DNA from 3 places in the Ruminiclostridium papyrosolvens DSM 2782 genome. Region 3 is predicted to be linked to each of the others. Evidence: riboswitches for the same ligand, from Rfam matches in the RefSeq annotation. Region 3 holds a riboswitch; each other region holds the start of a gene.
The links. Region 3 has a riboswitch for cyclic di-AMP ahead of P0092_RS10525 (C40 family peptidase). Riboswitches for the same ligand answer to the same signal wherever they lie in the genome.
Positions count from the first base shown of each region.

Region 1: linked by a shared signal. The riboswitch ahead of P0092_RS14220 (C40 family peptidase) and the one ahead of P0092_RS10525 (C40 family peptidase) in region 3 are both predicted to bind cyclic di-AMP.
Region 2: linked by a shared signal. The riboswitch ahead of dapB (4-hydroxy-tetrahydrodipicolinate reductase) and the one ahead of P0092_RS10525 (C40 family peptidase) in region 3 are both predicted to bind cyclic di-AMP.

Region 1 covers NZ_CP119677.1:3,168,067-3,175,966, reverse strand. Annotated here, with positions in the region: gene P0092_RS14240 (radical SAM protein) at 1-715, shown strand, start outside; gene der (ribosome biogenesis GTPase Der) at 772-2,097, shown strand; gene plsY (glycerol-3-phosphate 1-O-acyltransferase PlsY) at 2,171-2,812, shown strand; gene P0092_RS14225 (NAD(P)H-dependent glycerol-3-phosphate dehydrogenase) at 2,845-3,840, shown strand; gene P0092_RS14220 (C40 family peptidase) at 3,917-4,624, opposite strand; cyclic di-AMP (ydaO/yuaA leader) riboswitch at 4,627-4,798, opposite strand; gene spoIVA (stage IV sporulation protein A) at 4,994-6,262, shown strand; gene P0092_RS14210 (accessory gene regulator ArgB-like protein) at 6,661-7,245, shown strand; gene P0092_RS14205 (AgrD family cyclic lactone autoinducer peptide) at 7,242-7,376, shown strand; gene P0092_RS14200 (sensor histidine kinase) at 7,391-7,900, opposite strand, start outside.
Region 2 covers NZ_CP119677.1:1,771,115-1,779,014, forward strand. Annotated here, with positions in the region: gene P0092_RS07895 (amidase domain-containing protein) at 1-468, opposite strand, end outside; gene P0092_RS07900 (GerAB/ArcD/ProY family transporter) at 494-1,594, opposite strand; gene P0092_RS07905 (hypothetical protein) at 1,587-1,802, opposite strand; gene P0092_RS07910 (Ger(x)C family spore germination protein) at 1,814-2,986, opposite strand; gene P0092_RS07915 (spore germination protein) at 2,983-4,569, opposite strand; gene P0092_RS07920 (3D domain-containing protein) at 4,675-5,466, shown strand; cyclic di-AMP (ydaO/yuaA leader) riboswitch at 5,552-5,695, shown strand; gene dapB (4-hydroxy-tetrahydrodipicolinate reductase) at 5,837-6,694, shown strand; gene P0092_RS07930 (D-alanyl-D-alanine carboxypeptidase family protein) at 6,715-7,900, opposite strand, start outside.
Region 3 covers NZ_CP119677.1:2,261,335-2,269,234, reverse strand. Annotated here, with positions in the region: gene P0092_RS10545 (peptidylprolyl isomerase) at 155-1,201, shown strand; gene P0092_RS10540 (pyridoxamine 5'-phosphate oxidase family protein) at 1,286-1,801, opposite strand; gene P0092_RS10535 (glycoside hydrolase family 11 protein) at 1,957-2,859, opposite strand; partial or broken gene P0092_RS22120 (hydroxylamine reductase) at 3,112-3,288, opposite strand; gene P0092_RS10525 (C40 family peptidase) at 3,476-4,372, opposite strand; cyclic di-AMP (ydaO/yuaA leader) riboswitch at 4,373-4,513, opposite strand; gene P0092_RS10520 (heavy metal translocating P-type ATPase) at 4,645-7,137, opposite strand; gene P0092_RS10515 (urease accessory protein UreH domain-containing protein) at 7,174-7,900, opposite strand, start outside.

The DNA of each region.
Region 1 (7,900 bases), 910 kb from region 3:
GGATAAAACTATTGAAGATTTGTGTCAGCTTTATCCTTCTATAAACAGCGTTTCAATTGTGCCGGTTGGTATAAGCAGGCATAGGGAAAACCTGTTTGAATTGAAGCCATTTGATATGGAGAGCAGTGCGAATGTTATAAATCAGGTACATAAATGGCAGAATAAACTATTGAAAGAGAAAGGCTCCAGAGTTATATACCTGTCTGATGAGTTTTATATTAATGCTGATATTGATATTCCACGGTACAGGGAATACGAAGATTTTCCGCAGATTGAAAACGGTGTTGGTATGGTGGCCTTACTCAGACAAGAAGTAAAGGAAGCCCTAAAGAATAAGAAAAAGCATATATTGTCTGCCTGCCGGAAGGTAAGTCTGGTAACAGGTAGACTTGTATATAAAAATATATTACAATTGGTAGATGAAATAAAAAATGTATATAATGGTTTGGAAGTCAATGTTTATGATATAGAAAATGAATTCTTTGGCCCTTACGTAACTGTTACGGGATTGCTTACGGGTCAGGATATTGTAAAGCAGCTGAAAGGCCGTGATTTGGGTCAGGAGCTGTTAATAAGCAGAAATATGCTGAGAGCAGGGGAACAGGTCTTACTGGACGATTATACTGTTGAACGTATTGAAGCGGAGCTTAACATCCCTATTCGAATAGTGGATGGTTCGGGCAGTGAGTTTGTGAATTCATTGATTGGGAATTAGATATTTTATATAAATATAATAAAGTTTGTTGTTAATTTTATTTGGAGGTGTAGTATTTGGGTAAACCTGTTGTAGCAGTCGTTGGCAGACCGAATGTTGGTAAGTCTACCTTTTTTAATTATCTGGCAGGCAGCAGAATTTCTATTGTAGAAGATACTCCTGGTGTAACACGAGACAGGATATATACTGAGATAGAGTGGAGAAGTACTAAGTTTACATTAATAGATACGGGAGGAATTGAGCCTTATTCTGAGGACATCATTATGCAGCAAATGAAGCGTCAGGCTGAAATTGCAATCGAAACAGCAGACGTTATTGTATTTATGGTGGATGGGAAGGACGGTATGACAGCTACCGACAAGGAAGTTGCTACCATGCTTAGAAAATCTCAGAAGCCTGTTGTTCTGTGTGTAAACAAGGTTGACAGGATTGGTGAGCCACCTCCTGATGTATATGAATTTTATAATCTGGGTATGGGTGATATGCAGATTATTTCGTCTGTCCATGGCCTTGGTATGGGTGATCTTCTTGATGCAATTTTTGAGCATTTTCCTGAAGATACTGATGCTGAAGAAGATGAGGATGTTATTAAGGTAGCCGTTGTCGGAAAGCCTAATGCAGGAAAATCTTCATTGATAAATTCTATACTTGGCGAAAACAGAGTTATTGTAAGTAATATTCCCGGCACTACCAGAGATGCTATTGATACTCATGTGGAAATGGATGGACAAAAATACACTTTTATTGATACAGCCGGAATAAGAAAGAGAAGCAAAATCAACGAGACTATTGAAAAATACAGTACAATCAGGTCTTGGACTGCTATTGAACGTGCAGATGTATGCCTCATTATGATTGATGCCGAAGACGGTGTAACAGAGCAGGATACAAAGATTGCGGGTTATGCACATCAGCAGGGAAAAGCCTCAATTATAGTTGTTAACAAATGGGATTTAATTGAAAAGCAGACGGGTACACTTGAGGAATACAGGAAAGTAGTGCATGAGAAACTGGGATTTATGACCTATGCACCGGTTCTCTTTATATCTGCTAAAACCGGACAAAGGGTTAATAAGATTTATGAGCTTATTAAATTTGTTGCAGATCAGGCAGCTTTCCGTATTTCCACAGGAATGTTAAACGATCTTGTAAATGAAGCAGTTGCTATGGTTCAGCCTCCTTCAGACAAGGGTAAGAGATTGAAAATATACTATATGACTCAGGTAGGTATAAAGCCACCGGCGTTTGTTATATTTGTTAATGATTTGGATTTATTCCACTATTCTTATGAGCGCTATTTGGAAAATCAGTTGAGGAAGAATTTTGGCTTTGAAGGTACTCCAATAAGATTTATCCATAGGCAGCGTGAAAAGGAAGATTAGTCTTAGCATTGTAGAGAGAATAGGAATTTTTATCTTTTAAAAGATTTTTAGCCGGTTTGGCTTGGAGGGAAAGATGGGTCTTTTTGCAATAAAGATTTTATTGGTTATGATAATCGGATATCTCCTTGGGAGCTTGAATACTTCCATTGTTGTGGGGAGAATTTACGGAACTGATATACGCAAGCATGGCAGCGGTAATGCAGGAATGACAAATACATTGAGGACACTTGGAAAAACCGCAGCTATTCTTGTAATATTCGGAGATATTCTTAAAGGAGTTTTATCATATATTATTGGTAACTTGATTATTACTTCCATACCTGATTCAATTACTTTGTTTAATATTTCAGGGATAGGCGGTATGGTTGGCGGTATCGCTGCTATAGCAGGGCATAACTGGCCGTTATACTTTGGGTTTAAAGGCGGAAAAGGTATTCTTACTTCATTTTCAGTGGTAATGATGATGGACTGGAAACTTGGCCTTATTCTTCTGGGGGTATTTGTTATAGTAGTAGCTATTACCAGATATGTATCACTGGGCTCAATATTAGCATGTGCAGCTTTTCCAATAGGAGCTGCCATAAAAGGGAACAGTCCGGTTTTTATTATATTTGCTGCAATATTGTCTATACTGGCAATTAGTCGTCATAACGGGAATATTAAGAGACTGTTGAGTGGAACAGAATCAAAAATCGGTGAAAAGAAAAAAGCTTAATGATATAATTTAATTGATATAGGGAGGCAAACATGAATAGAAATATAGCAATTGTTGGTGCGGGAAGCATGGGTACGGCAATGGCGGTATTGTTATCTAAGAATGGTAACAAGGTTAGATTGTGGTCACCTATGATAGAAGAAATAGAAATGTTAAAGAAAAACAGAGAGCATATTACAAGGCTACCCGGTGTTAAAGTAGCTGAAAGCGTAGAATTTACAAATGATATTTTGGAGGCTTGCAAAGAAGCGGAGGTAGTTGTGCTGGCTGTACCTTCACAAACAACAAGGCAGAATTGCAAAACCCTTGCAAGTATTATTTCAAAGGATACGGTTGTAGTTACCTGTTCAAAGGGAATTGAAAATGAAACCTGTAAATTGCTTTCGGAAATAATGCAGGAGGAATTACCTGATAACAACGTAGCAGTGCTGTCAGGGCCAAGCCATGCAGAAGAAATAGGAAGAGATATACCCACTACTGTGGTAGCTGCTTGTGAAAAAATTGAAACTGCTGAGTTCCTTCAGGATTTGTTTATGACTCCTAATTTCAGAGTTTATACAAATACTGATGTAGTTGGTGTTGAACTTGGAGGAGCTCTTAAAAATATAATTGCCTTATGTGCTGGAATTTCAGATGGTTTGGGGTATGGTGACAACACAAAGGCTGCTCTTATGACAAGAGGAATTGCAGAAATATCCAGACTTGGTGTAGCTATGGGAGGGTGTGCTGACACTTTTTCAGGACTTACGGGAGTAGGAGACCTGATAGTTACATGTACGAGTATGCATAGCAGAAACAGAAGGGCCGGTATTCTGATTGGTCAGGGAAAGAGTGTACAGCAGGCATTGGATGAAGTAAATATGGTTGTTGAAGGTGTAGCAACTACAAAACCTGCCTACGATTTAGCCAAAAAACTTGGTGTTTCCATGCCAATAACTGAAGAAGCATATAGAATACTTTTTGAAGGTAAAGACCCAAGAAGTGCTGTAGGGGCTTTAATGACAAGAGATAAGAAAAATGAAATGTAATATTGATGAAAGGGCTGCAGATAGCAGCCCTTTTTCAGCTAAAAAAAAGCTGCTCGAAAGAGCAGCTCAAAAATAATTACACTATAATTCGTCTTGCTTTCATAAAATTGTTTGCATAATATCCGGAAGTTATATCAGAAATTATAACTTTTCGTGTAGAACTTCCTGATGCCGCATGGATAAATTGTCCTCCGCCAATGTATATTCCAACATGGCTAATACTGTTGTGACCTCCGTCAGTGTCAAAGAAAACCAAATCACCGGCACTCAAGTCCTGACTTGAGACCCGACTACCTTGGGTTGACTGACTTGCAGCAACCCTCTCTAATGAAATATCAAAGTGTTTAAAGACATACTGTACAAATCCTGAGCAGTCAAAGCCCTTGGGGGTTGTACCTCCATAAACATACTCTGTACCCAATAGAGTTTTGGAAAACTTAACTAGCTGCTCTGATAAGTCGGTAGCTTTATCAGACTGCTTAACCGATGTAATGTCATCGGAGTCTTTGGAAAGGGCAATATATTGACTGTATGCCCAACCCGTTTCACCATCTGATGTTTTTACTTTTAACCAATCACCTGAGCTTTCAAGAATACTGAGCTTGTCCCCACGGGTCATACTTCCAATAACCTTTGAAGATGTTCCGGGGTCACTTCGGAGATTTAGAACAGATGCGGAAACTGTTCCAGTCTGAATTTCATCGGCAAAAGATGAAAATGCAAACAATCCCAGGCACAGCACAATAGTTGCAGCACCGGAAATCATTTTCTTTAGTTGAAACATTTAAGCCTCCTATTTATGGCTTCCGAAGTTAGCTGTCGGGTTCGGGCAATAGGATCGCCCTACGAAAAAGACAAAGATGATTATTATATGTACACTTACTAATTATCTTTTTCAGATTAGCCCCAAAATTGGTTCCTCCGTACCTCGTTAAAGAGGATTCAGCCTTTATATAAAAAATTATATCGTGGAATGTTTGTTAATGTCAATTCCCGTATCACTCTTCTCAAGGTTTTCAGTAATAAAACACATTTTTCAATAAATTTATTTTTTTGTAATAATAACTTTTTTCGGACATATATTTAATATTGAAAAAGACAATATACATAGTCCGTTACGGGACGTGTAACAATATAGGGGAGGGTTCTAAGGGTGGATAAATTCAACATATACCAGCAAATAGCTGAAAGAACTCAAGGGGATATTTACATAGGAATTGTGGGACCTGTCAGGACGGGAAAATCAACTTTTATTAAAAGGTTCATGGATCTGTTGGTTATCCCGAACATAGAGAACACATATCAAAAAGAGCGGGCAATAGATGAACTTCCGCAAAGTGCATCCGGAAGAACTATAATGACCACTGAACCTAAATTTATCCCCAATGAAGCAGTAGAAGTTGTTATTGACGAAAACGTACAGCTTAAAGTAAGAATGATTGACTGTGTGGGCTACATGGTCAAGGGTGCAATGGGACATTTGGAGAATAATGCACCTAGAATGGTTTCAACACCGTGGTATGATCATCAGATACCTTTTGAGGAAGCGGCTGAGCTTGGGACAAAGAAAGTAATCAATGAACATTCAACCATAGGTATTGTAATCACAACAGACGGCTCAATTTCAGATATCCCCAGAGAGGATTATGTTGAAGCTGAAAGAAGGGTAATAACAGAACTGAAGGCTATAAATAAACCTTTTGTGGTTATTATCAATTCAACAAATCCCAGAGATTCAGAAACATTGAAGCTGCGTGATGAGATGGAGCAAAGATATGGTGTAACAGTAATCGCAATGGACTGTCTCCAAATGAGAATTGATGATGTTGATACTGTTATGGAGAAGGTTCTTCACGAGTTCCCAATCTGTGAGATAGGTATCAATATACCAAAATGGGTTGAAGCTTTGGAGGATTCTCATTGGTTAAAGTCAGATATTATAACTTCAATAAGGGATACTTTTAAATCAGCCACAAAAATACGTACAATAAAGGATGCTCTGCCTTCTTTTGAGCAATATGAGTTTGTCAAAAGGGCAGTAATAGATAAGGTAAGCCTCGGTGAAGGAAATGTTCTAATTGATTTATCGGCTGCTGACGGACTTTTGTATAGAATTTTAAGCGAAGAGTCGGGAATGGAAATAGAGGGTGAACATAAGCTTATAAGCCTTATAAAAGACCTTGCAAGAGTAAAGAAGGAATACGACAGGGTAGAATATGCCTTACATGAAGTCAAGGTAAAAGGCTATGGTATGGTCTCACCCCAGATGGAAGAACTTACTTTGGAAGAACCGGAGATTATAAAGCAGGGTAACAAGTTTGGAGTGAAACTCAGAGCAAGTGCTCCTTCAATACATATTGTTAGGTACAAACAGAAGCGTAATTGCAACAAGAGGAGGCACCGGTACAATAAAACCGCATGACTTTAAAATTAATGTTCAAATTCTAATAGGGGTTTCATAAAAATAAAACCTGCAAATTATTTGCAGGTTTTATTTTTATTATAGTGCCGATGATGTAGCTTGACTTTATTGGTTTCCAGATGTAGCATTATTTTAAAAACATGTATAAATCAGGATAAAATTCTTTGTGAAGGCGCATCAAATGAAAATTGATTTAAATATAGAGATATATTAGTTATATGAGTAAATAAATGTAACATTTAGTACTGAACTTAAATATTATGCAATATGTGCGCTTTTTATTAATGTAGGTAATAGAGCTATTATTTAATTGGTAACATATTAATATAAAGAAAAAAATATCGACAAAGAAAGAAAAATAGGATATAATGGTGTAAAATGTAAGTGGCGGTGATTGAGTGCTAGAGGATATAACAAAGAAAATCACTAAAGAGATTGTATTAAATATCCCGGGAATCTCAGAAGAAAAAGCTGAACAAATTGATTATGGTTTATATATGGCTTTTGCAGATGGTTTGAAATTACTTGCAGTGTTGATTACTGCATTACTCCTGGGACAATTAAAGTATGCCGCAGTTGCTGTGATAGTGTTTTCATTAAATAAGTCCTATTTAGGAGGAGTACATGCGAAAACGCAGATTGGATGTGTAATTACCCACTTTTCATTTATTTTTGGTACTGTATATATGGCACAGATTCTTAGTATAAAATTCTTAAATATAGGTTTATTTGCTATAGCAGGAGTTTTGACATTTTTATACGCACCTGCAGATCTGACGTCAAAACCGATTGTTACTGAAAAAAGAAAAAGGGAATTAAGGATAAAGGGTAGTATTTTATTAGTAGTGTGTTTTGTTATTACACTAATAGTTCCTAATATTTACTCAAATATCATTTCAGTAATTACACTAATTTCAACGGTTAATATTACACCAATAGTGTATAGATTAACAAAAAATAAGAGGGGTGGGATAATTACATGAAGGGTAAAATTAAATTACTGGTACTAACTGTTCTATCTCTAATTGGAGTATTTGCAGCTACTGCTTCAGCAGGCGCATGCTGGTTTTGGTCTTATTATCAAAAAGACTGTCCAAAATCATTACTCAAGTAAGCAAAAAGAGGCTGTTAAGCCTCTTTTGCTATTCTCAGAACTTGTGAGAATACCATTCTTTTCTTATCGAATATAGTAGAACTTGAAATATTTTTATATGAAGCGAGTATTTTATTTGCAATGACTAATCCGTTTCCACGATCCGCTCCTTTTGAAGAACTTTTCGTGTTAGGTGTTTTAACACATTCGTTTTCAATTCTTATTGTAAGACTCTCATCAGTACTTAAAATTTTCATTTCCAGCTTAAGCTTTCCGTTATTTAAAACCTCTTCCAGTGCATTGTCAAGGTAAATGGCTATTACCTCACATAAATCAGAAATTTTAATATTAGGAATGGAATCAACTTCGCCTATGGTATCCAAGTCAAAAATAATTCCATGGCTATTGGCATAGTTTACTTTTGATGATATTAATCCAAATAATCCCGCATTTTTAATGTTATAAATAGCAGTATTCCCTATACTTTGACTTGTTCCTATTATTTCTTTCAGGTATGAAGCAGCCGCTTCATACTTATTCATTTG
Region 2 (7,900 bases), 490 kb from region 3:
CTGTGTAATTTTCCAGACACCTTTGTCCATAGATAGTAATAATGAATGCTTCTCTGCTTTATTGCCATTGATAGGATTACCAAAAGGATTTGCAGCATTCCATAAAATATCTGCCGTCAGGGTCGCCTTAATGTGTGCAGAAGTACCATCAAAAAGTGCTTCATTTATTTGGACCTTGGGATTAACCTTTTGTATTACATAGTCGTTAGAAGCATAAGGAATTATATAATCCTCCAGTACATGTTTTTTTACAAAAATAAGATTCTTTTGAGAGGTCTCAGAATTATCGACAAAAAAATTATCCAAAGTATCAACATTATGGGAAACAGCAGACTGCATTTTGGCACATAAGAATTCTTTTGCTACTTGCTCTGCAAGGTTTATTTCTGTGGGATTAGCCTGTAGACTTATACCACCACATGAAATAAAAAGACTTAAAAAAATTACAGCTATAACCTTTTTTTTCATAAAAACTCCTGTTTTTGCTACTATTTTATGCAGATTGAATTTTTTGCCCATTTTGTTGTTTTTTGTTTTTGATTAATGAAATTATTAGTAATATCAATGGCAGTAATACTTGAGGCGGCAAGGAAATTAATGTTTCCGCAAAACTATGCTCCCAACTGTATAATTCCATGGCATTTGGAAATGCCCAGATAGATAGTGTAATTATAAGCAAACCAAAGGCAGGGACAAGGGGCTTATATTCTATGTTAAATATTTCAGCAGTTATTCTTGAAATTGCGTATAATGATACTAGAACCTTAATACCTCCGCCAATGAGAAGATTCATATCCACAAGAGGGTCAATGCTAATAGCAGGAATAAGCTGAGCTGCAATATGTGAAGGATATCTTACGTATTCAATGAGTGCCGGTCCTATTATTTGCAGGTTACGGGAGGAGATTACCAGAAGTATAAGTCCTGTAATGCCTGTTGCCCAATAAGTTGCTTTAAATCTCCCTTTTTCGCTGTTAGTGTACGGCAATATCATAAGAAAAACTATATAGTCTGCAAAAACAGAGCTAACCAAATCAACGGCACTTTTAATAACAGGAGGTATATCAATTAAAGATGGTTTAAGTCCTGTAAAATCAGTTACATTAAGCAATGAAAGAGTAACCACTGCAATTGCCATAGGAAGCAGGGGTACAAGAACTTCGCAGCTTTTTGCAATTACTGAAAGACCGCTTCTGGCTGCATATACTGCTATAATTATTAACACCAATACAATTACAACAATTGGTGTTTCTGGATAACTGACAGTTACCATAAATTCGCTAAATGCTTCAGTCTCCAATATTGCTGCATGTAAAAAATATAAGATATAAATAAGACATAAAATTTTTCCGGTTGTTTTGCCAAAACAATACTCAATTATTTCAACAAGGTTTTTCCCTTTGTTGACTTTTGATAGATATAATAGCATGGTAATAACTATAAATCCTCCCAGAGTTCCTAAAATTATTGCTAACCATGCATCTCTTTTCGCTCCTATAGCAGGGTTTGAAATTGTAGTACTTGCATGAAAATAACCGATGGCTATTACTGCAAGCTGAAAATTAGATAGTTTGACCTTGTTGATACTATTCACCTCCCAAACCAATGTTATAAAGTAAATCAGAAATAACTTCATAGGGACTTGGAGGTGCTTTTTTAGTAGAAATAAGAATACCTAGTATTAAAGAAATCCCAACAACCGTAAAATATACACCCATAACTTTACCCCTTGATGTGGATGCTAACAGTTCTTTTAGATTTATAAGTACAAGTATAAAAACACCAATAATTATTTTTAACAAGTAATTTCACCTTACCTAATCTTTATTGTTTTATTCAAAAGCCCGGTTCTGTTAATTTTTGCATCTACATTTACTTTTATTTTAATGGTAGGAAAAATTTTCTCACTCCAAACGCTTGTAACTTTTCTCCAATAATTCGGATATTTATCAAACACGTGAATTCCAAAGCCAAATATGTCACTTTTATATTCATTCTGACACTTAGCAATTGCACTGTAACATTCTTTTGTTATTTTTTCTTCAAGACAGTTAGTAAGAGATTTACATACTTTTTCGGCACTTTGCCCAGAATAACTATGCTGTTCACCAACATTGCCTTCAACTTTGATTTTAACGGAAACTTCTATAGGCTTATTATCTGAGACACTAACTTTAAATTTTGAAGATACCTTCATTAATTCAATTCCGATTATTTCTTTAGGATTATCAGTACTTTCAACCTCTACAATTGCTGACTTAACACGGCCTGTTAAAAACATATATCCGCGGGTTTCATACTTGTCAAGCCAACCAATCATTTTATCTTTCCGAAAAACGGCCAAGCCTTCAGTAGAAGTTAAGTCATCGGTTTTTTCTATAGTACCAATAGATAGCTCACGGCCTTCTGTTGATAATTCTCTTGCCATGCCCAGCAGTGGTATTTCTTTCGTAAATCCTCGGGATTTAGAATTCTTTATTGTTTCTCTTATATAACCGCCGGGAATTTTAGAAAGCTTGTACGCCTGTTCTACTATTTCTTTTGCAGTTGTCCCCTTGGCTACTACAACAAGAGACTTAAATTGAGTTTCATGGTCTCTTAAAATAAAATCTACGTAATCCTTAATTCCTGATTTAGCAAGTTCTTCACTATAAACTATAACTTGTGAAGAACTGTAAAATATCTTTTTATTTATTTTGGAAAGAAGGCTTCTTAAAGCTGCAAAAATAGTACGTTCTGTAGAACTGACAGTTACAAAGCTTTTCTCACCGCCACCGCCTCCACCGGAAACTCCTGCACCGGAACTGCTGACATCGACAGGCTTGATAATCTGTGCTGTTACCATTATTTTGCCATCCTCAGTCTGGTCAATTCCCATAGCTGTAAGAATAGACAATTCACTTAAATCCCTGTTGTTCCAGCAGCCTGTTGTTAAATACATAATCATACTCGTAGACAGCAAAAGCAGAATTATCTTTTTAATCATTTTTTACTCCCCCTTGGAGCAAAAGTTTTCCCTGTTGTACGTTTTCTATTCTGGTTTTGGGTTAGTGAACGGGGGCGGCTATGCATTGACCAAATAGGTGCAATTATAAAGGTATCCTTTAGGCTTTCTCCACGGAAAGGGGCAAATGGGGAGAGAATAGGCACAAAAAATGATTTCTTACCACAAAGGTAAATAGTAAACATATAGGTAACAAAGCCTATTCCCAATAACCCAAGAATATTGGCTGCTATTAATATAATAATTCTTAAAACCGAACCTATTTTCATAAGAGGAGGTACAATAAAACTGCAAATTCCTGCTAAAGCAGCAACAATAACCAACGGAGCAGAAGCTATACCTGCACTTACAGCAGCATCTCCCAGAACGATAGCTCCTACAATGCTGACTGCCTGACCTATAGCCCTTGGCATACGTAAACCGGCTTCACGAAGAATTTCAAAAGTAATTACCATAATTAAGGCTTCTATAAAAGACGAAAAGGGGATTCCTTCTCTGGTCGCTGCCATTGTCAGCATTAACTTAAAAGGTATTATGGTTTGGTGAAAGCTGGTAACCGCAACATATAAGCCGGGTAAGTATACTGATACAAAAAAAGACATTAATCTGAGTAACCTCATAAAGGACGCAAAATAGTATTCTCCGAAGTAATCCTCCTGAGCTTGAAAGCTCTCAATTATCAGAAAGGGAACCGTCAATACCGTAGGAGTTCCATCTGCTAAAATGGCAACTCTTCCTTCCAGAAGTTTAGCTGCAACCTTATCAGGCTTTTCACTGTTTCCCACCATAGGGAAAACAGGCATTTTGCCATCTTGTATAAATTGTTCCATATATCCGGTAGCAAGGATTGCATCAGTATTTATTCTGTTAAGACGGTTTTTTACTTCTTCAACAACTTCAGGTGCTGCTATACCTTGAATATAGCATATTGCTATATCAGTATTTGTTTGCTCGCCTAAAACGAGGCTTTCAACTTTAAATTTAGTATTTTTTATTCTTCTCCTAAGCAGAATCAAGTTTGTCTTGAGATTTTCTGAAAAGCCTTCTCTTGAGCCTTTAATACTAATCTCGGTATCTGGTTCGCTGACAGCCCTTTTTTCAGGAGATTTTAGTCCTATTTTAAAGGCCTTATCCTGTCCGTCAATGAATAAGACCACATCGCCAGTGAGAATACCGCTCAAACATTCTTTAAAGGAATATAAGTCTTTAACATCGCTAACACTTAATATACTCTCGCTTAAGAGTGTGAAAACAGATGAATAGTTTTTATCGCCTGAATAATTTATAATAGGTTCAATAATATTCTCTGCAAGGATTGCTTTGTCAAAAAAACCTTCTATAGAAGCTATGACAATTCTTGTATTCAGCGTTCCCAAATTTATTTCACGCAGATTAAAGTCACTGCACAGGGAAAATTCCTGATTCAGCATTCCTTTTACTTTCTCTATGGATTTAGGAATTTGAGTATTGCTTCTATTACTACTGTCTGCAGGTTTTTCTGTACCCTGAGTTTTTGCATTTTTAGGACCTTTGGTTTTAAAAAAATTAAACATTATATCACCCAAAATCATTGTCCCCAAATAAAATATTGTTATTCTATATGTATAAATACTGCTATTTTGGAAAATAATCCATAATAGGTTAATTTATTTAATAAGGAGTTTGCATATATGACCGAAAAAGACAATCAAAAGTCAGTAGATATTTGGATGTTCAAGATATTAACTATAGTTTTGGTATTGACAAGTACTTTACTTGCTTTTTTCTGTATCAGGGTAAACAATGTAGTTAACCAGTACAAAGAAAAATATAATAATGAATGTGCTCAATCCATGCTTATTATGAAATCGAATCAATCATTAACGACAAACACTAATAATTATAAATCTCAAAGTGATGAACTAGGTAAACTTAACAAAGAACTTAAGAAACAAAATGAAGAGATAAAAAAACAACTTGAAGATTTGAAAAAACAAAATAAGCAATTGGAGTCTACAAAGAGGGAACTGGCAGATGATAATCTTCAGCTTCAGAAATCACTTAAAAAGGCAGCAGCGGTAGGTGTAAAACCTCAATCATACAAGATTTACAGTGGTGATAATCTTGAAAATAACAGCAAAAAAAAGTATATTGGTAAATTTCTTGGTACGGCATACACTCCATGTGCTGAGGAATGTGGAAATAACAAGGGCATAACAAGCTCAGGTAAACCAATAGTACCGGGTGTATCCGTAGCAATAGATAAAACACATTGGCCTTATGGTACAATATTCTACATTAAGGGGCTGGGGTACACAATTGCTATGGACACGGGCAGTGCTATAAAAGGTAAAAACAGATTTGATTTTGCTGTATTGGATAAAAAGTTCGCATATGAGCTTGGACAACAATATTATGACGTGTACTTAGTAAAGATAGGAAACGGCAAGATTAATGAATCTATTATAACCAAATCGGCTTAAATAAAAGAATGTTAATAAAAATCAGGAAATATTGACTTATTTATAGAAATGGTATATACTAACAGTGGATTTAAGTCTAAAAATTAATAATTTATCGCTGAATTATAGCAGTTTGATTGCTATAAGCGGGGGAACCATTTAATGGGGTGAATCCTGGATTACCAGGTAGGGTTAGTCTCTTACAACCCGAATCCGGCAGCTAACTTCGTAAGCGTTGGGGAGAAAGTGAATTTTTACATTATGTAATTTTCTAACCAATGCTACAGTTTACCTGTAGCATTTTTAAGTTTATCCTTATTCATTTTCTTCAAAATTTAATTATTCAATTTTAATTCTTACTTATAATTTGAAAGGGAGGGGAACTTATTTGATGAAAGTTTGTATATCAGGCTTGGGCCGTACCGGAAAGGAAATTGCAAGGGCAATTTTAGCACAAAAAGAAATCCAGCTTGTTTCTGCTGTTTGCAGTCCGGGCAGTAAATCTTTAAATAAGGATTTGGGAGAAATTCTTGGAATGAATAAAACAGGAATTACGGTTACCGGATCTGATAAACTGGAGGAAGTAATATTCAGAAATAAACCGGATGTTGTTATTGATTTCTCAAATCCCAAATCAGCGTTGAAAAATGCTTTAATTTTCTCAAGATATAGGATAAATATTGTAGTGGGAACTACAGGATTCTCAGATTATCAGCTTAAGAAGCTCTATGTAATTTGCAGAAAGTTCAAAAACGGCATTGTTTATGCACCAAACATAACTATGGGTGTAAATGTTCTGATGCTTCTGTCAAATCTAACAGCAAGTTTGCTAAGCAGCTATGATTTTCAGATAACAGAGTTGCATCATAAAAACAAATTGGATTCACCATCGGGAACAGCTAAAAAAATAGCCGGTGAAATTCAGAGCGGTCTTTTAAATAAAGGGGTGGTGGTGTCACATAAAGACATCCCCATAAATTCTGTAAGGGCCGGAGGGGTAATAGGAAAGCATGAAGTAATGATTGTAGGTCAGGAAGACAAAATAGAAATCAGTCATGAGTCTTTTTCAAGAAAGGCTTTTGCACAGGGAGCAGTAAGTGCTGCGAAATTTATTCATAAGAAATCAGGGTACTATGAAATGAAGGATGTCCTTGATTTGGAAAAAGTATTAAAAACGTATATTGAAAATAATAACAAGTGGTCTTCAAAGCGCCACAACAAATATAATGCCAGACCGGCTTCAAATTAGAAAAAACAAGAACCCTGCTACTACTGGGTTCTTGTTTTTTTTGCTCTAAACATAAATTTAAAAAGATTTTTTATTATCAGTACGAGTTCGATGATTACAAGAATACTTACAATCGCCATTAAATCCCTGTTTTCAGTAATAATATCTTTTATTTTTGTTCTGTAATCCTCTGGCGCTGAAACAGTCTTATCCGCGTATAAATTAACTTCTATTACAGTACTGTCGTTAAGCGTGTATTTTAAGACACCTGCTATAGTTTCCGTATTAACCGGAAGTTTTAACTTTTCATTTTTTAAAAAGCTTATATTTTTAATAAAACTGTCTCCTACGGGATAAGTGTAATAAACATCAATTTTACTTACCAAATCAACCTTAACATTATCTACTTCTATGCTTCTTTGAGGTATATTTTTTGGAACCAGTACTCCTGTATAAAATTTGGAAAATCCATAATCAAAAAGTTTTGCAGTCTCGGAAAAAGCATTTTCTTTACTGTTATTGAATACCACGGCAATAAGACGTTTATCATTTTGAAAAGCTGTAGTAACAGCGGAAAAGCTCTGAGGATTTGTGTTTGCGCCTAATTTTCCGCCGTCGACTCCTTTATAACTCCAAAAAAGTGTATTTTGGTTTGTTAGTATTGAAGAATCATTTCCATTGAGCCAACCAAAACCTCTGGCTCCAAATATTACGTTAAAAGTATTATTTGATATTGCTGCCTTTATAAGTAAGGCAATGTCATTGGCAGAAGTATATTGTGATTTCTCATAAAGTCCTGTTGGATTTACAAAATATGTATCCTTTAAAGAAAGCTCCTTAGCTTTCGTGTTCATATATCTGACAAATTTCTGAATATCACCGTCACCTACGTACTCGGCAAGTGCTACAGCGGCGTCATTCCCCTGTGAAAGCATTACGGCATAAAGCAAATCTTCAACAGTATATTGGTTTCCTACCACAAGATTGAGGCCATTAAAACTGGCGGCATTTTTACTTATTGTAACCTTAGCATTTAAATCAGTTTTCTCAATGGTAACAAGCGCAGTCATAAGTTTACACATAACTGAGGGGGATAAGTGCTTATAAGCATTTTTTCCAAAAAGAACTTGTCCCCTTACGGTATCCATTAGAACAACGGAGCTGGAAGTAAGGCTTTCAGCCGGCGTCCATGCAAAGACCGGGAAACTGTTTAATACTAATATCATT
Region 3 (7,900 bases):
TATTATTACATTTTTGTACTTCTTACAATTGATTAAAATAGTAATTTTTTATAATATATTAGAGGATTTTGGAAGTCCGGTGTTAAATTATATATAGTGGAGTTTTTTTAGCACAAAATTTTTCCGCATAGCGGTCCATAACAGGAGGTAAATAATGTACAGAAAGTTTGTAAGTGCACTTGTTGCGGTTGCATTAGTATTAACGGCAATGATACCTGCCGGAAATACTTTTGCAGCGGCAACTACAAAGACAGCCACTCCGGAAACATATGTGGCAAAAGTAGGAACCGATAATATATCAAAGGAAGACTACAACATTTTTCTTAAAGATGCCATTTCAATGATTCAAAGCTATTTTAATTCCTATAATGTTGATTGGAATGCAAATATTAACAATATGAAAGCATCTGACTACGCAAAAAAATTGGCTCTTGATAACGTAGTAGATTTCAAAATTCAGCTTTCAAAGGCAAAAGCTGCCAAAACGGCCTTAACTAAAAAAGAAACAGATGATTTCAACACAAACATGAATTCATATCTTAATTCTCTGGCCGCAACAACTGCAGAACAAGAAAAGATTATTAAGAATGAAACAGGCTTTACCCTATCTCAATTCAAGAGTTTTTATAACAACGTGTCTATTGTAAGAAAATTCTCTTCTCAAACACAAAGTAGTTACAAAACTACAGATACTGAGCTCAAGAAATTTTATGATAGCAACAAAGATAAGTTTTACAAGGTAATTGTAGGACATATACTGTTCCTGAGTAACGACGAAAACAATCAGTCCACTCCCCAAAAAGATGCAGAAGCAAAGAAAAAAGCAGAAGACACCTTAAAAAAAGTAAATGAACCTAATTGTGATTTTGCAGCACTGGTAAAAGAGCTTTCTGAAGATCCCGGTTCTGTTGAAAAAGGCGGAAAATACACAGTAATGAAAAACCACCAGTATGTACCGGAATTTGAAAACTGGGCAGTAGATTCGTCAAGGAAAGTGGGAGATACGGGTATTGTTAAAACCTCCTATGGCTATCATGTAATGAAGCTGATGAAAGTCTACTCTTTTACACAGTTAAAAGATGATATAAAGAGTGGTTATATTTCTAAGAGATATGATGATGATTTAAACGCTTGGAGAAAAGATAAGAAATATAAACTCGTAAAAAATGAATCAGTTTTCAACGCAATAAAGGTTCCCTAAAGAATTCTAAATGGGTTGTCGCAAGTTTGTTTTGCGACAGCCCTCTGGTCTTTTAGAGTATGTTATTAGTTCAGCCCTACAAATCTAATCATGACTATCGGAAAAACACAAATGTTGTCTGGTATCAAAGCCTAATCTATGAATCTCTGAACATACAAAGTCAATGCTGGTTGGTGTTACCTTAATGAGGTACAAGGTGGTAGGCAACTGTTTCAGTTTCTGAGCGGAAATATTCTTCAAGGCCAATAGCTCCATGTATTCATTTGTCCCGGGTTCCACAATCTCTGCTACACCGTTGACCTGCATCCCTCCCAATTTGTCGAAGCCGGTATATTCATCGTAGATGGCGAGGCAGACATTTTTATTTCCCTCCAGCCCTCTAAATTTCAGGCCACCCTCAGAAAGTAGCCAGAATCTCCCGTCTTTGTAGTTGTACTCAATTGGTGTACAACGGACAAAATCACTGAAGCCTGTGGCCAAGGCGCAAGTATTATGTGTCATAATAAATTTCTCTACCCTTGTCAAAAGTTCGTTGCGGTCCATCCTAACCGCATTTTTCTCTTTTTCAACCCAATAGGAGACCGCCTTACTATAGTCCATAAAAACACACTCCTTATTTTATTACCCTTAATAAATGACACTTTGATTTGGTAAAACTAATTAAGCGTCCTTACCTGGCTTACTAAAAAGGAGCATCGCTTACCTTTAAGGGTATACGACTGCTCCTTTGTGGTATAGTATAACACTACTTCATATTAGAAAGTAGTTATTATACCTAATAAGTACTTTTTCATAGTTGCAAGATCAAGAGAGTCTACTTGACTGTCCCCGTTAACGTCAGCATTAGAAAGAGCTGCACCAGAAAGTTTTGTAGCTCCTATTAAATGTGATTTTAATGCTGCAAAGTCTAAAGAATTAACACTTCCGTCACCATTTAAATCACCCTTTACCACAGGCTGATTTCCGCCCCCAACATTAAGTGACATTGCAGTAATGTCCGCTCTGCCACTGCTTTGATACCCTTCTACAACGAGTGAGATTTCATACATCTTACCCATTTTCATACCCATCTTTTCCCATGCTTTGAAGTGTTCACTTACGGATATTGTTCCGCTTGTACGTTTCGATGTCCTAACACTCCAATACTGCTGAAAAGTTGTATTACCTTTGATTGAAGGTTGGTTTACACGAGTAGTCTCATATACGTCATATGTAGCACCATCAACAGTTATTTGTCCCTTTGACGTAGCTCCCGGTGGCCTCCAATTGCCCCAACTATCAATAATGTAATACTCTACAAGTGGGTCGACAGTCCAACCATAGACGGCCAAGTATGAATTTCCTGATGGTTGATAGTTTGCTGCATAGTCCAATGTGATGGTTCCAAGTTGCTGATGCGTCTTGGTCTCATCATACTTTTTACCGGTACGGAATAATGCATTATTGATATTACTCCACTGGCAACTGAACTTACCGCCACCGTTTAACGTCATACTGGTAGTACCACTATCCTTCCACAACTCATAGTCGTATCCGTCAAAGGTTCCCGTTTTAGTATCGGTAATCGTTAATGGTGTTACCGCCTGCACATTCAGAGCAAAGGTACAACACACGATTGATAAGCCTAAAGTCAGGGCTTTCATTAATTTCTTTCTCATTAAATATCCTCCTTTCTTTTAAATTTTTTGTTTCTTTTCCAATTATATCATAATTTTCTATCTTTATCTACTATTCGGTGCAACTTCTACAAATAAAGTTGAATATTTTTCTTAAAATTTATGAATATTTACCACTTAATGCCATGACTTACCCTATAAGCAGTTTTAAATCTGCATCTACTAATCCAATCCCCCCAATACCAAAATTATCTACAAGATATTTTATAACATTTGGAGCTAAAAACGCCACACGGCAGTTAGAATAACCGTATTCTTTGGGAGTTTTTTAGCAAATTTAGTGTAATACTCTCTGCTTTCCATTCTTCCGTCACAACCTGCCATTACAATAAACTTTTTTATGGCTCCGGTTTTAACTGCATCTACTACTTTATCAGACAAAGCAAAAACTTGGTTATGTGCAAATCCTCCCCAAAATAGTCTTTTAGCTTCAATACTATTAATGATACAAGAAAACTATTTTCAGGGTTGTTGCAAATGCAACAAGAACTATTATTTTATGCATTATGGATTGAAATAATTCCCTTCAACAAAAAGCCGCAAAAAACACCAAAAGATGAATTTTACGGCTATAAATTATTTAATATTTACGTTATTTCTAAATTACTCTTTTTGCTCCAATATAAGTACCCCTGTATTCAGACAGCTTTTGTACAAGGACTCTGCCGTTTGACGAAGATGCATGAATAAAGGTATCCCCACCCATATAAATTCCTGCGTGGTCTATTTGTCCTGATTCTTTTCTGCTTGAAGCATCAAAAAATAAGATATCTCCTGCTCTCAGCTGGCCCTTTGATACCTTAACTCCATTAGAATACATACCTTGTGCAGACCTGTTAAGACTGACATCAAACCTTTTGTATACATAGCCTACAAAACCAGAACAATCAAAACCTGTCTGTGGGCTTGCCCCGCCATAAACATATCTGACCCCTTCAAATTGACGGGCATAAGAAATGAGTTTACCGGTTACTGAGCCATCATTCTCAATGACAGCAAATCCGGCTGCTGATGCACCTCTGGAAATTTGTGTGTTGGCAGTTGATATATTCACAAATTTGGATGATACATAGCCCACCTTTGAGCCTATCTTAACCTTGTTCCAACCCTTTCGGACATCAAGAATCTGTACGGAAGTACTTCTTTTAAGCTTGCTTATAACCTTACTTGAAGTTCCGGCACTTTTCCTGAAATTTACACCACTTGCATTGATAACTCCTTTTACAGACTGCAATTTAACATAGTTACTGCTAACCCAGCCGGTTTTCTTGTTATATGAAACCTTGTACCAGCCTTTTGAATAGTCTGTAACAGTTACTTTTGCATTTGTCAATTTGGTTACAATTGAGGAAGATGTTGTTGGTGACTTTCTCATTTTTACGCTTGTACCTACTACTTTTGCAGGCATTGTTGCAGCCATAACAGCCGTAGCTGCAAATGCAAAAATCAGGGTGACAATACATCCTGCAATTGCCTTGGTAATCTTTTGTTTCATTACTCCTCCTATAGTGTGCTTCCGAAGTTAGCTGCCGGGTTCGGGTAATAGGATCACCCTACCATATAAAATGGATTAACCCCCTTTTTCTTGGTTCCTCCGTACTTCGCGCTTTTGGCGAAGATTCAGCAAGTTTTTTTGACTACTTTAATTAAACTGCTTCTCACCACCTCCTTTAATCAAATCAAAAAATACAAGCAGTCAATATATAATTCGTGTTATTAATAATTATTTGCGGGGTCAAAACTCTGGTAATATGCGTTAATATCTGATTATTGTTTTTTCCCCGTATTCCACTCTTGTTTCTGCCATTCCTCAACATTATCAAACTTACGGTTATCCATTGGCTCATAACCTTTTAAGCTTAATGAATTTGTTACTACCGAAACAGAGCTAAAGGCCATTGCACCGCCAGCAATCATAGGATTGAGTAATCCCAGTGCAGCAAATGGTATGCCTATAATATTGTAGAAGAACGCCCAGAAAAGATTTTGCTTTATTTTGGTCATTGTTTTTCTTGATAGTCTTATGGCAGCCGGAATGGTTCTTAAATCCCCCCTCATAAGGGTAATATCTGCTGCTTCAATTGCAACGTCCGTCCCTGTGCCTATTGCCATACCGATGTCTGCAGTAGCTAATGCAGGAGCATCATTTATTCCGTCCCCAACCATTGCTACTATTTTGCCTTGTGCCTTTAGTTTTTCTACTTCCTCTGCCTTATTTTCAGGAAGTACCTCCGCCAGTACATTAGTTATACCTACCAGTTTTGCAATAGCATTAGCTGTCCTTTTATTGTCACCTGTAATCATATATACGTCAATACCAATATTTTTCAACTCAGCAATTGCAGCCTTTGAACTCTCCTTTAAAGTGTCCGCAACCGCAACAAGAGCAGTAAGTTGGCTGTCTATAGACATCAGCATGGCTGTTTTGCCTTCGTCTTCAAGTCTTGCTATGGCAGCTTCAACATTTCCCATATCAATACCCTGTTCACTCATCAGCTTTCTGGTACCAATATAAATTCTTTTGCCGTCTAAAACAGACATTACGCCTCTGCCCGGTATTGCTTCAAATCTGTCAGGGTCATTTATATTGCCAAGTTGTTGTTTACCATGCTCATAAATTGCCACTCCCAAAGGATGTTCTGAACTTTTTTCTGTAATTGCTGCAAGCCTTAATATTTCCTGTTCATTATAGGAAGTATCTATAACAACTATATCGGTAACTTCCGGCTGGCCTTTAGTAATTGTTCCTGTTTTATCAAGAACTACGGCGTTTAGCTTGTATGCCATCTCCAGATGTTCTCCGCCTTTTATGAGTATTCCGTTTTCAGCACCTTTTCCGGTACCTACCATTATTGCCGTAGGAGTTGCCAACCCCAGGGAACATGGACACGCAATAACCAGAACTGCCACCGCACTTACTATTGCCTTTGTCACATCACCTGTTACAATCAGCCATATTACAAAGGTTAATAACGCAATTGCCACTACTACAGGAACAAATATACCTGAAACCTTGTCGGCAATCTTCTGAATTGGAGCCTTTGAGCCTTGAGCATCTTCAACCATCTTGATTATTTGTGACAATGCAGTATCCTTGCCTACCTTTGTGGCTTCGAAACGGAAGGTCCCGTATTTGTTGATGGTTGCTCCTATTACAGCATCTCCTGCCTTCTTCTCAACCGGAAGACTTTCTCCTGTAAGCATTGATTCATCTATGGATGAATTGCCTTCCAATATTTTACCATCAACAGGAATTTTTTCTCCCGGTCTTACAACAACCACATCACCGGGCAGAACATCTTCTATAGGAATGTCTTCTTCAGTTCCGTTTCTAATTACTCTGGCCGTCTTGGCCTGTAAACCCATAAGCTTTTTTATTGCTTCTGAAGTTTTACCCTTTGCAACCGCTTCAAGATATTTACCCAGCAAAATAAGCGTAATAATAACCGCTGCCGCCTCAAAGTACAAGTCTTTCATCATGCCTTTATGAACTTCCTCGAAGAATACATTGTAAAGACTAAAAAAGTATGCAGCTGATGTACCCATTGATATCAATACATCCATGTTAGCGCTTTTTGATTTCAATGCGTAATATGCATGTTTATAAAATCTGAAACCGATTATAAACTGTACAGGAGTTGCTATTATCAGCTGAAAATACTGATTATGAAGAAATGAAAGCAAAGGGCTGTCAAGCTTCAGCATTCCCAGTATCATGGCGAGTACAAGAGGAGTACTTAGCACTGCCGAGACAATCAGAGAAAGCTTCAAGGATTTTATCTCCCTCTCCCTTTGCTCTTTCTCAGTATCTTTGTTTACCTCTTCAGCCATCTCCGCTCCATAGCCCAAGCCTTCAACTATTTTAATTATGTCAGAAACTTTTACCGTAGTCGGGTCGTATTCAACATTTGCTTTTTCTGTGGCAAGGTTTACAGCTGCCTTTACTACTCCTTCGGTCTTATTAAGCTTTTTCTCAATTTTTGCAGAGCATGCCGCACACGACATGCCGGAAAGCTTCAATTCAACTTTGTTTCCGGTTTTTGCGCTTTCCTCTATAACACCATAACCAAGTTTTTGGATTGTTTCCTGAAATTTTGCTGAATCGGTCAAACTGTCATCGTATTCAACAGTTGCTTTTTCTACCGCAAAATTAACATTTGCATTCAAAACTCCATCAAGCTTATTCAGACCCTTTTCAATCCTTGCTGCACAAGCCGCACAGCTCATTCCTGTGATTTTAAGGGATTCTTTCCTATTCATTTTATCTGCTCCTTTATTGTTGTAATATTTTATACATTATCCGCAGCATCCTCCTGCTGATGACCCTGCAGACGGTGTATAGCTGTTTACTTGATTCTTTATTTCTTCAATATTAATTGTATTTATATTATCTACCACCTTTACATAGCCATGTAACATGCCCATTCCACATTGGAAGGTAAAATCAAGAGTCGGAGACAATTCCGGTGTTTCCTTTTCATTCTTTAAATCCATCTGTGCCTGATACTCAGGAAACACAACTATGCTATTGCATATGTTCAATTTGTCAGTATTAAACTTAATTGTTGCAGGTATACCCTTCTGTAAAATAACAACTGCAGGTGAATACCCATAATCGTTTACTGTTACGGTTACCTCCTGTTTATCTCCGTTTATCTTTGAAATAGCTACTTCGTCAGTAGGAATCTTCCCGTTTGCAAATTTAGTAGCCTTGGAGGCGGCTCCGCAACAGCCGCCTGAACTTGAAACAGCACCTTGAGAATCGCTATTATCTGTTACGTCTTCATCACGTAAAGACGACACGTCACTTACAACCTTAATATTACTGCTAATCATTCCCATCCAACAGCTGTATACAAATTTGCCTTCCCTGTCAGGGGTAAAATCAATAACATTTTCTCCGGCCTTTAATGGCATATTCTCAATATTGTATTCAGGTATGTTTAATCTGTTGTTACAGCCGTTTATATCCTTTGACTCAGCTGTAATTATCCATCTAACGGGAATACCTTTTTGAACCGTT